One region of the Mesorhizobium sp. M8A.F.Ca.ET.181.01.1.1 genome, then DNA from elsewhere that is predicted to be linked to it. Evidence: riboswitches for the same ligand, from Rfam matches in the RefSeq annotation. Region 1 holds a riboswitch; the other holds the start of a gene.

Region 1 (4,184 bases):
CGACGCCTGCTTCGGCAAAGGGAGCGGCGGTCAGCTTCGGCGTGCGGCCGGAAGATCTCGCGATCGCCAGTGGTGCGGACTATCTGTTCGAGGGGACGGTCGATTATGTCGAGCAACTCGGCGAGGTTCAGTTGGTCTATATCGACATCGGCCGGGCCGACCTGCCGCTGGTGACCAAGCTGCCGGGCAATGTCGAGATCAAGCGCGGCTCGACGCTGCAGTTGACCGCCAATGCCGGCGACCTTCATATCTTCGATGCGGATGGACGGTCGTTCGCGCTGCACGAAGCGGAAGCAAAAGCCGCCTGAGGCCAGCCATGTCTCGACAACAAAAAAAGAGAGCAGCGGGCTGGCCCGCCGCTCTCTTTTTATACATCACGACGGCTGGTTAGTTGTTGCCGAAGAGATTGCGGTCTGCGCCGTGAGGGGCGGACTTCTGCACGTCGCCGGACGAGTTGAGCAGCTTGTAGATGGGTGAGTCGCTGTTGCGGACCGAACCCGTATGCGACGTATCGACATTGACGGTCGACGATGCAGTGGGCTGATTGGCGCCATTGGAGCCATAGTTGTCACTGCCGGCGAAAGCGCTGCCGGAGAGGGCCAGAACGGCGGCGGCAGCAATGAGGATCTTGTTCATTTCCAATACTCCTAACGTCTTGAATTCCACGAGTGGCGAGCGAGCCCGCCACTCGCAACAGGCGTCAACGGCCGAAGAGGTTGCGATCGCTACCCGGCCGGGCAGGCGCCTCGGTGGCCGGAGCCGACTTGCCGATCGATGCGGTGTTCGCGTTGTCGGTCGACGTGACAGCCGCCTGGTTGGCACCGCTCGAACCGTAGTTGTCGCTGCCGGCAAAGGCGCTGCCGGAGAGGGCCAGGACGGCGGCGGCGGCAATGAGGATCTTGTTCATTTTAGGTACTCCTGAATTTGTGGCATCCACCCCGCGCGGCAGGGTCGCCCCGCCGCAAGCCGGGGATCGGCTGTTAGTTGTTGCCGAAGAGATTGTGGTCGGCGCCCTGGGCAGGCGTCTGAGCAGCCGGCTCCGACTTGCTGGTCGAAGCGGTGTACGAGCTGTCGACAGTGGCAGCGGGGGTGGCGGCGTTCGAACCGTAATGGTCGCTACCAGCGAAGGCGCTGCCGGAAATGGCCAGAAGGGCGGCGGCAGTGAGAACAATCTTTTTCATTTTGGGTACTCCAGTATTTTTCCGTCCGTCTAGCGGCGTGTCTTGGGATTAAAATCGCGTCGTTCGGACCGCCCCGATGTGGGAGAGCACCTCTGCTGTTTCCAATCACGAAGTTGTTCAGCGTGGACCATGACTCTACCACTTGAAATTGTGCCAGTGATTTCCACATCTGTTATTTTCTGTCGTTATATCAATCAGTTAGCTAAAAATGGCACCCCGATCACCAACTGTATCGGAGGCTCGGCGTTCACACCGTCCTGCACGCACCGTCAACAGAAACGAACCGTTCGGTTCGATTTTAGAATCTGCTAATAGTCACTTTTCGAAACTGTTAACCTTTTCGCCCCCGGCAAAGGGGTCGAAAAAACGGTGCCGGCGCGCCTGGCGACAGAAGGCGATTTGATGATGCGACCCCTGTCACGACGTTCCAGCATGCGTGTCGCGCCGCATGGATGCGATGTCGCTTTCATGCCGATGTCGCAAACCCTGCCGTGATTAGATCAGGCATCTCAGGTGCCGCTGCGTGACGACGGAGCGGAGAATTGGGAAGCCGGTCAGATTCCGGCGCTGCCCCCGCAACGGTGGTGGAGTTCAAGTCGCAACGGGAGACCACTGGGCGTAAGCCTGGGAAGGTGTCGCGATGGTCCGTAAGGACGACTCCAGAGCCCGGAAACCAGCCCGAGATGGCTAGAACTCGACTGATCGCGGTGGGCGGTCAAGAGGCGGATGGTGTTTGTCCGGCTTTGCGCCGATCTGCGTCCAGTCCTTCCTCAATCACCACCAGTTCAGTCCTTGAAAATGAGGACAGGACATGGACGCGCGCAACGACATGCTGAGGCTCTTGAACAGCCGCAGACAAGGCTTTTCGCTGGAACAGCCTTTTTACACCGACCCGGACTACTTCAAGCTCGACATGGAGCTGATCTGGTATCGCGACTGGCTGTTCATCGGCCATGATTGCGAATTGCCCAAGCCGGGCAGCTTCATCACCGTGCAGATCGGCGACTATCCTATCGTGCTGGTGCGCGATCAGCAGGGCAAGATCAACGCCTTCCACAATTCCTGCCGCCATCGCGGCAGCCGCGTCTGCAACAGCGACAAGGGCATGGCCGCCAAACTGGTCTGTCCCTATCACCAGTGGACCTATGAGCTGGACGGGCGCCTGCTGTTCGCCCGCCAGATGGCCGAGGGGTTCGACAAGAGCCAGTTCGGGCTGAAGCCGGTCGCCTGCGAAAGCGTCGCCGGCTATGTCTTCATCTGCCTGGCCAAGGAGCCGGCCGACTTCGCGCCGATGCGGGCGATGATCGAGCCCTATCTCAAGCCGCACCGGCTGAGCGAGGCCAAGATCGCCTTCGAGAGCACGATCATCGAGAAGGGCAATTGGAAGCTGGTCTGGGAAAACAACCGCGAATGCTATCATTGCGCGGGCAATCATCCCGAACTGTGCAAGACCTTCCCGGAAGCACCGACCGTGACCGGCGTGCAAGGCGCCGACAGCGATCCGGAGATGCTGGCGCACTGGGCGAAGTGCGAAGCTGTTGGCCTGCCCAGCAAATTCCGCATCGACCCGGCCGGGCAATACCGCGCCACCCGCGCGCCGCTGCTGCGCGACGCCCAGAGCTACACGATGACCGGCAAGCGGGCGGTGAGGAAGGACCTGTCCGACAGCGTTTCGGCCGACCGCATCGGCACGCTGATGCACTATCACTACCCGACGACCTGGAACCACATCCTCGTTGATCATGCCGTCACCTTCCGCGTGCTGCCGGTCAGCGCCACCGAAACGGCAGTGACGACGAAGTGGTTGGTGCACAAGGACGCGGTCGAGGGTGTCGACTACGATCTCGCCGAACTCACCCATGTCTGGACCGAGACCAACGACCAGGACCGCCGGATCGTCGAGGAGAACGCTTTCGGTATCCTGTCGCCGGCCTATGAACCCGGCCCGTATTCGGAGCTGCATGAAGGCGGCGTCATCCAGTTCGTCGACTGGTATGCCCGCTTCATCGGTCCGCGCCTGGCCGAAGGCGGGCGGCCGGCGCTGCGCAGCGTCGCCTAGCGCATGTCACCCAAAAGTGTGCAGCGGTTTTGGGATCACGACATCCGCAAAATGAAAGGTATGCAGGGATGAATGCGATGACCGACCTTGGCCTCTATCGCCATCTCGACCAGATGGCGCCCTGGAACGACAGGCTGCAGGTGCTGGAAGTGACCGGTGTCAGCGACGAGGCGCCCGACGTCAAGACCTTCACCTTCCGGTCCGACAACCAGACCTGGTTCCGCTACAAGCCGGGCCAGTTCGTGACGCTGGAACTGCCGACGCCGGATGGGCCGCTGATGCGCACCTACACGCTGTCGTCGTCGCCGTCGCGGCCGTTCTCGATCGCGGTGACGGTGAAGGCGCAGGCGGGCAGCATCGGCACACGCTGGATGTTCGATCACCTGGCGCCCGGCTCGCACGTCAAGGCCTATGGACCGGGCGGCGACTTTTCACTGCACAGCCATCCGGCGGCGAAATATCTGTTCGTCTCGGCCGGCTCCGGCGTGACGCCGATGATGTCGATGCTGCGCTGGCTGAACGACTGTGCGCCATGGACCGATGTCGGTTTCGTCAACTGCGCGCGGCGCCCGGAAGAAATCATCTTCCGCAAGGAACTCGAACTGCTCGGGGGCCACATGCCTGGCCTGTCGCTCGGCTTCATGATCGAGGAGCGGTCGAGCCGCGAGGGCTGGTACGGCCATATGGGCCGCATCGACGCCATCCGGCTGCCGCTCCTGGCACCCGATTTCCGCGAACGCGAAATCTTCTGCTGTGGGCCCGATCCCTTCATGCGCGCCGTGCGCGGCATGCTCGAAGCCGCCGGCTTCGACATGGCAAAGTACCATCAGGAAAGCTTTGCCGCGCCGACCGTGGACGAAGTCCCGGCACCGTTTGCCGCGCCGGCTGAAGCCGGCGCGGCAATTTCCGTCGAAGCCGCGACGCCGATCCGCTTCGCGCTTTCG
Region 2 (4,184 bases), on a different contig from region 1:
CACCAGGATGACCTTGGCATGGCGGGCGACGCTGTCGATCCAGAGGTCGACGGACATGGGGTGGCGCAGATCGCGCAGTGCGGCCAGCCGCATGGAGGGCAAGCGATCGGCGTCCGCCTTCCATGCCGCCGCCAGTCCGGCGAGATCGCTGTCGGTGAACGACAAGGCCACGATATCCCCCGGCGTTTGCCTGAGGTCGACAGGCTCGGCGAGGTCGTCGAGCGAGGCGGAGGTCGTGGTGAGGATGTGCATCGCGGCCCGTGTCTGAAATCAGCCGGCGAGTATGCGTTCGATCGCCGGACGGTTCAGCCCCTTGAGGCCGATGACGACCAGGCGCGAGCGGCGGTCATCCTCGGCGGCCCAGGCGCGGTCATAGTAATGATTGACGCGCGGGCCGACGGCCTGCAGCAGGAGCCGCATCGGCTTGCCGCCGACCTCGACGAAGCCTTTCACACGCAGCACGTTTTCCTGTTCGGCGGCCGCGGCGACGCGCTTTGCCAACTCGTCCGGATTGGCGATCGAAGGAATGTCGACGATGAACGTGTCGAAGTCGTCATGCTCGTGGTCGAATGCGCCGTCATGATGGGACTTGCGGTTCTCGATGTCATCCTCGACGGCAAGACCAAGCCCGAGCAGCACCGAGGGATCGACCTTGCCATGCGACGTCGGCACGATCTTCACGGCGCGGGCGGAGTGTTCATTGACGATGGCGTTGGCGCGGGCCGAGCCGTCGGCGTCCATCAGGTCGCTCTTCGACAGGATGATCAGGTCGGCGCAGGCGATCTGGTCCTCGAACACTTCCTCGACCGGGTCGTCATGGTCGAGGCTCTCATCCCCGGCGCGCTGCGCCTGCAGGGCGTCCATGTCATTGGCGACGCGGCCTTCAGCCAACGCCGGGCCATCGACCACGGCGATGACGCCGTCGACGGTCACGCGGCTTTTCACCGTCGGCCACTGGAACGCCTGGACCAGAGGCTTGGGGAGAGCGAGACCGGAGGTTTCGATCAGGATATGGTCGACCTTCGGCGTCAGCGACAGGATCTGGTCGAGCGCCGGCACGAAATCGTCGGCGACGGTGCAGCAGATGCAGCCATTGGCCAGTTCGACGATGTTTTCCTCCGGGCAGGTGTCGATGCCGCAGCCCTTGAGGATTTCGCCGTCGATGCCGATATCGCCGAATTCGTTGACGATGATGGCAATCCGCTTGCCGCCGGCGTTTTCCAGGAGATGGCGGACCAGCGTCGTCTTGCCGGCCCCGAGGAAGCCGGTAACGACGGTGCAGGGAACGCGGGAGAGATTGCCGGCCGAATTTGGAGCGGTCATGTCAAGTCCTTCAGCATGTCGAGAGGAGGGATGCGGGCAACGAGGCCGCGCTTGAGGCTATCGGGGCGGCCGCGCCAGGGAATGAGGCCGTCGGTCGAGGTGGCGAAGAGTTTCGCGCCGGCGACGAGATCGGCGCCGCTGGTCGCGGTCAGGTCGCCGAACACATAGCTCCAGCAGCCGTCGCGCAGGATCGCGGCGCTGAGCCGGCGCTTGCAATTGCCGAGGCATTCGACCGTACGGATGCGGATTTTCTCGCTCGAGGCGGCTTGGCGCGTATCTTCAGCCAAAAGTTCGCCGGCCCGGGGATGGGCGTCGGAACCGGTCTCGTCGCGACAGGAGGCGCAGACGATGACAGTGATGCCGGCCAGGGAATCATCCTCGCCGGACGAAATGTCCGTTGTTTCAGCCGAGAAACTGCTGTCGCGATCCAAATCAGGCTCCTTGCCCGGAAAACCCGCCGGGCGATCGGATTCTTGCATTCCAGACGGCAGGTCTCCTGGCTCGCGGGTCATCGCCTTGGGTAGCCGCCTTCCCGGGACAATCCCAGTGGCTTTCGGCCTTGGCTCTTCGCTTACAGTTGCGGGGACAGCCGCGGATTTGGGCTTTTCGGCCCGCACCGCATTCCCTCTTGGCTCCTCCCTTTGCCGAGAGGAGACCGTCTGGATCGGATTTAGGCTCTTGCGGGCAGCGGTGTCAACGCGAGCTTACGACACCGCGATGTCGGACAGCGCCGGGCCGAGGTCGCCGGCAGGCGTCACTTCGATGCGTTCAAGCCCAAGCCAGCCCTGCATCTGCTTCAATTCCTCGAAAAGTTCAGCGGCGGTTTCAGGCGGCGCGCCGGGCTCGGCATAGGCGGCATGGACGCGCAGGACACTGGCCGGCCGGTCGGCTTTGAGGTCGACGCGCGCCACGATCCTGTCGCCAAGCAGGAAGGGCAGGACATAGTAGCCGTATTGGCGCTTCTCGGCCGGGGTGTAGATTTCGATGCGATAGTGAAAATCGAACAGCCGCTCCGAGCGCGAGCGCTCGAAGACGACGGGATCGAACGGCGCCAGCAGGGCGCGGGCCTCGATCTTGCGTGGCAAACGCGCATCCCTGTGAAGGTAAGCTGGCTTGTCCCACCCCTCGACACGGACCGGCAACAACTCGCCGAGTTCGACCAGTTCCTCGAGCCGGCCTTTCATGTCGGCGGGGGAGAGCCGGAAATAGTCGCGCAGGTCGCCTGATGTGGCGATGCCGTGGGCGCGGGCGGAAATGCGCAGCAATTCGCGATGTGCATCCTCGGCCGCCGGTACCGGCAGGTCGAGGATCGCTTGCGGCAGCACCCGCTCCGGCAGGTCATAGAAGCGCTCGAAACCGCGCCGGTGCGCCGTGGTGATGCGGCCGGCCCAGAACAGCCATTCGAAGGCGTGCTTGGCGTGGCTCCAACCCCACCAGCCGCCGGAGCCTTTCTGGCCTTCCAGCGCCGAAGCGGCGATCGGGCCACGATCGACGACCTGGCGGTAGATCTCTTCTATATAGGCAGCGTGCTCACGGCCCCATTTGGCCAGCCCCAGATACATTTCATCGCCTTGCTCGGCGCGCTGCATGCGCCAGCGCATCAGCGGGTACGTCTCGACCGGCAGGAATGAGGCCTCGTGTGCCCAATATTCGAACACCGTGCGCTTGCGCGTCACGGCGGCGTTGTCGAGCAAGGCGACGGGATAGGGACCCAGACGCGAATAGAGCGGCATATAGTGGGCACGCACCACCGCACTGACGGAATCGATCTGCAGCAGGCCGGTGCGGGACAGAACGCGGGCGAAATGGCGGCGGTCGGGCATGCCGGCGGGGCGGGGATCGAGAAATCCCTGAGCGGCGAGCGCGATGCGCCGGGCGGCGGCTAGCGAGATCTTTTCCTTCATGCAGGCGTCACTCTGAGGGTGCTTTGACAAAGATGTGATGGGTGATTCCAGCCCATGCTAGCAGGGTTTTGGCGGCAACCCTGTCAGGAGAGAAAAGTGGAGTAAAAAGAGAAGGAAATCAAACAGGAGCCTATGAGACCAGTTTCTCCCGGAATGCCGTCCAGCTCGTTGTTTTGAACAAGGTTTGACTTGCTTCGCTGGAAGTGCTGCGCTAACCCTCGCCGCGTTGCAGCATAGGCTCCTTAAAACGGTTCAGCGGTTAAACTGTCACGCTTCCGCATTAAGGTCCGGTGCTGTAATCAACGTGGATTGGCGCCAACGGAAAGCCGCTGCATGAACGCACTCCTCAGTTCGTACCTGCCCATCGTCCTGTTCATCGGCGTGGCGCTGGTGGTCGGCCTGGCGCTGCTGGTCGCACCGTTCCTGGTGGCCTACCGCAACCCCGATCCCGAAAAGCTGTCCGCCTACGAGTGCGGTTTCAACTCGTTCGACGATGCCCGCATGAAGTTCGACATTCGTTTCTACCTGGTGTCGATCCTGTTCATCATCTTCGACCTCGAAGTGGCCTTCCTGTTTCCCTGGGCAGTGTCCTTCTCGAAGATCGGCATGCTCGGCTTCTGGTCGATGATGGTGTTTTTGACGGTGCTGACCATCGGCTTTGCCTATGAATGGAAAAAAGGAGCGCTGGAATGGGATTGAACGACAGTTCAGGCACCCTCGTCGCGCCAAAGCCCAAGGGCATCATCGATCCCAACACCGGCAGGCCGGTGGGGGAGGACGATCCCTTCTTCCTCGAAATCAACAATGAGCTTGCAGACAAGGGTTTTCTGGTCACCTCGACCGAGGCGCTGATCACCTGGGCGCGCAGCGGCTCGCTGATGTTCATGACCTTCGGTTTGGCGTGCTGCGCGGTCGAGATGATCCACACCTCGATGCCGCGTTACGATTCGGAGCGCT

What was found. Region 1 has a riboswitch for cobalamin ahead of EN824_RS23025 (aromatic ring-hydroxylating dioxygenase subunit alpha). Riboswitches for the same ligand answer to the same signal wherever they lie in the genome.
Region 2: it holds a riboswitch for cobalamin, as region 1 does, so the genes downstream of both, EN824_RS04180 (DUF1636 family protein) here and EN824_RS23025 (aromatic ring-hydroxylating dioxygenase subunit alpha) in region 1, are expected to answer to the same signal.

The regions. Positions count from the first base shown of each region.
Region 1 covers NZ_SRTV01000006.1:392,987-397,170, reverse strand. Annotated here, with positions in the region: gene ugpC (sn-glycerol-3-phosphate ABC transporter ATP-binding protein UgpC) at 1-308, shown strand, start outside; gene EN824_RS23040 (DUF680 domain-containing protein) at 388-636, opposite strand; gene EN824_RS23035 (DUF680 domain-containing protein) at 701-907, opposite strand; gene EN824_RS23030 (DUF680 domain-containing protein) at 981-1,181, opposite strand; cobalamin riboswitch at 1,676-1,878, shown strand; gene EN824_RS23025 (aromatic ring-hydroxylating dioxygenase subunit alpha) at 1,993-3,240, shown strand; gene EN824_RS23020 (hybrid-cluster NAD(P)-dependent oxidoreductase) at 3,318-4,184, shown strand, end outside.
Region 2 covers NZ_SRTV01000001.1:842,237-846,420, forward strand. Annotated here, with positions in the region: gene EN824_RS04170 (cobaltochelatase subunit CobN) at 1-252, opposite strand, end outside; gene cobW (cobalamin biosynthesis protein CobW) at 271-1,323, opposite strand; gene EN824_RS04180 (DUF1636 family protein) at 1,320-1,754, opposite strand; cobalamin riboswitch at 1,792-1,998, opposite strand; gene EN824_RS04185 (winged helix-turn-helix domain-containing protein) at 2,028-3,227, opposite strand; gene EN824_RS04190 (NADH-quinone oxidoreductase subunit A) at 3,561-3,926, shown strand; gene EN824_RS04195 (NADH-quinone oxidoreductase subunit B) at 3,917-4,184, shown strand, end outside.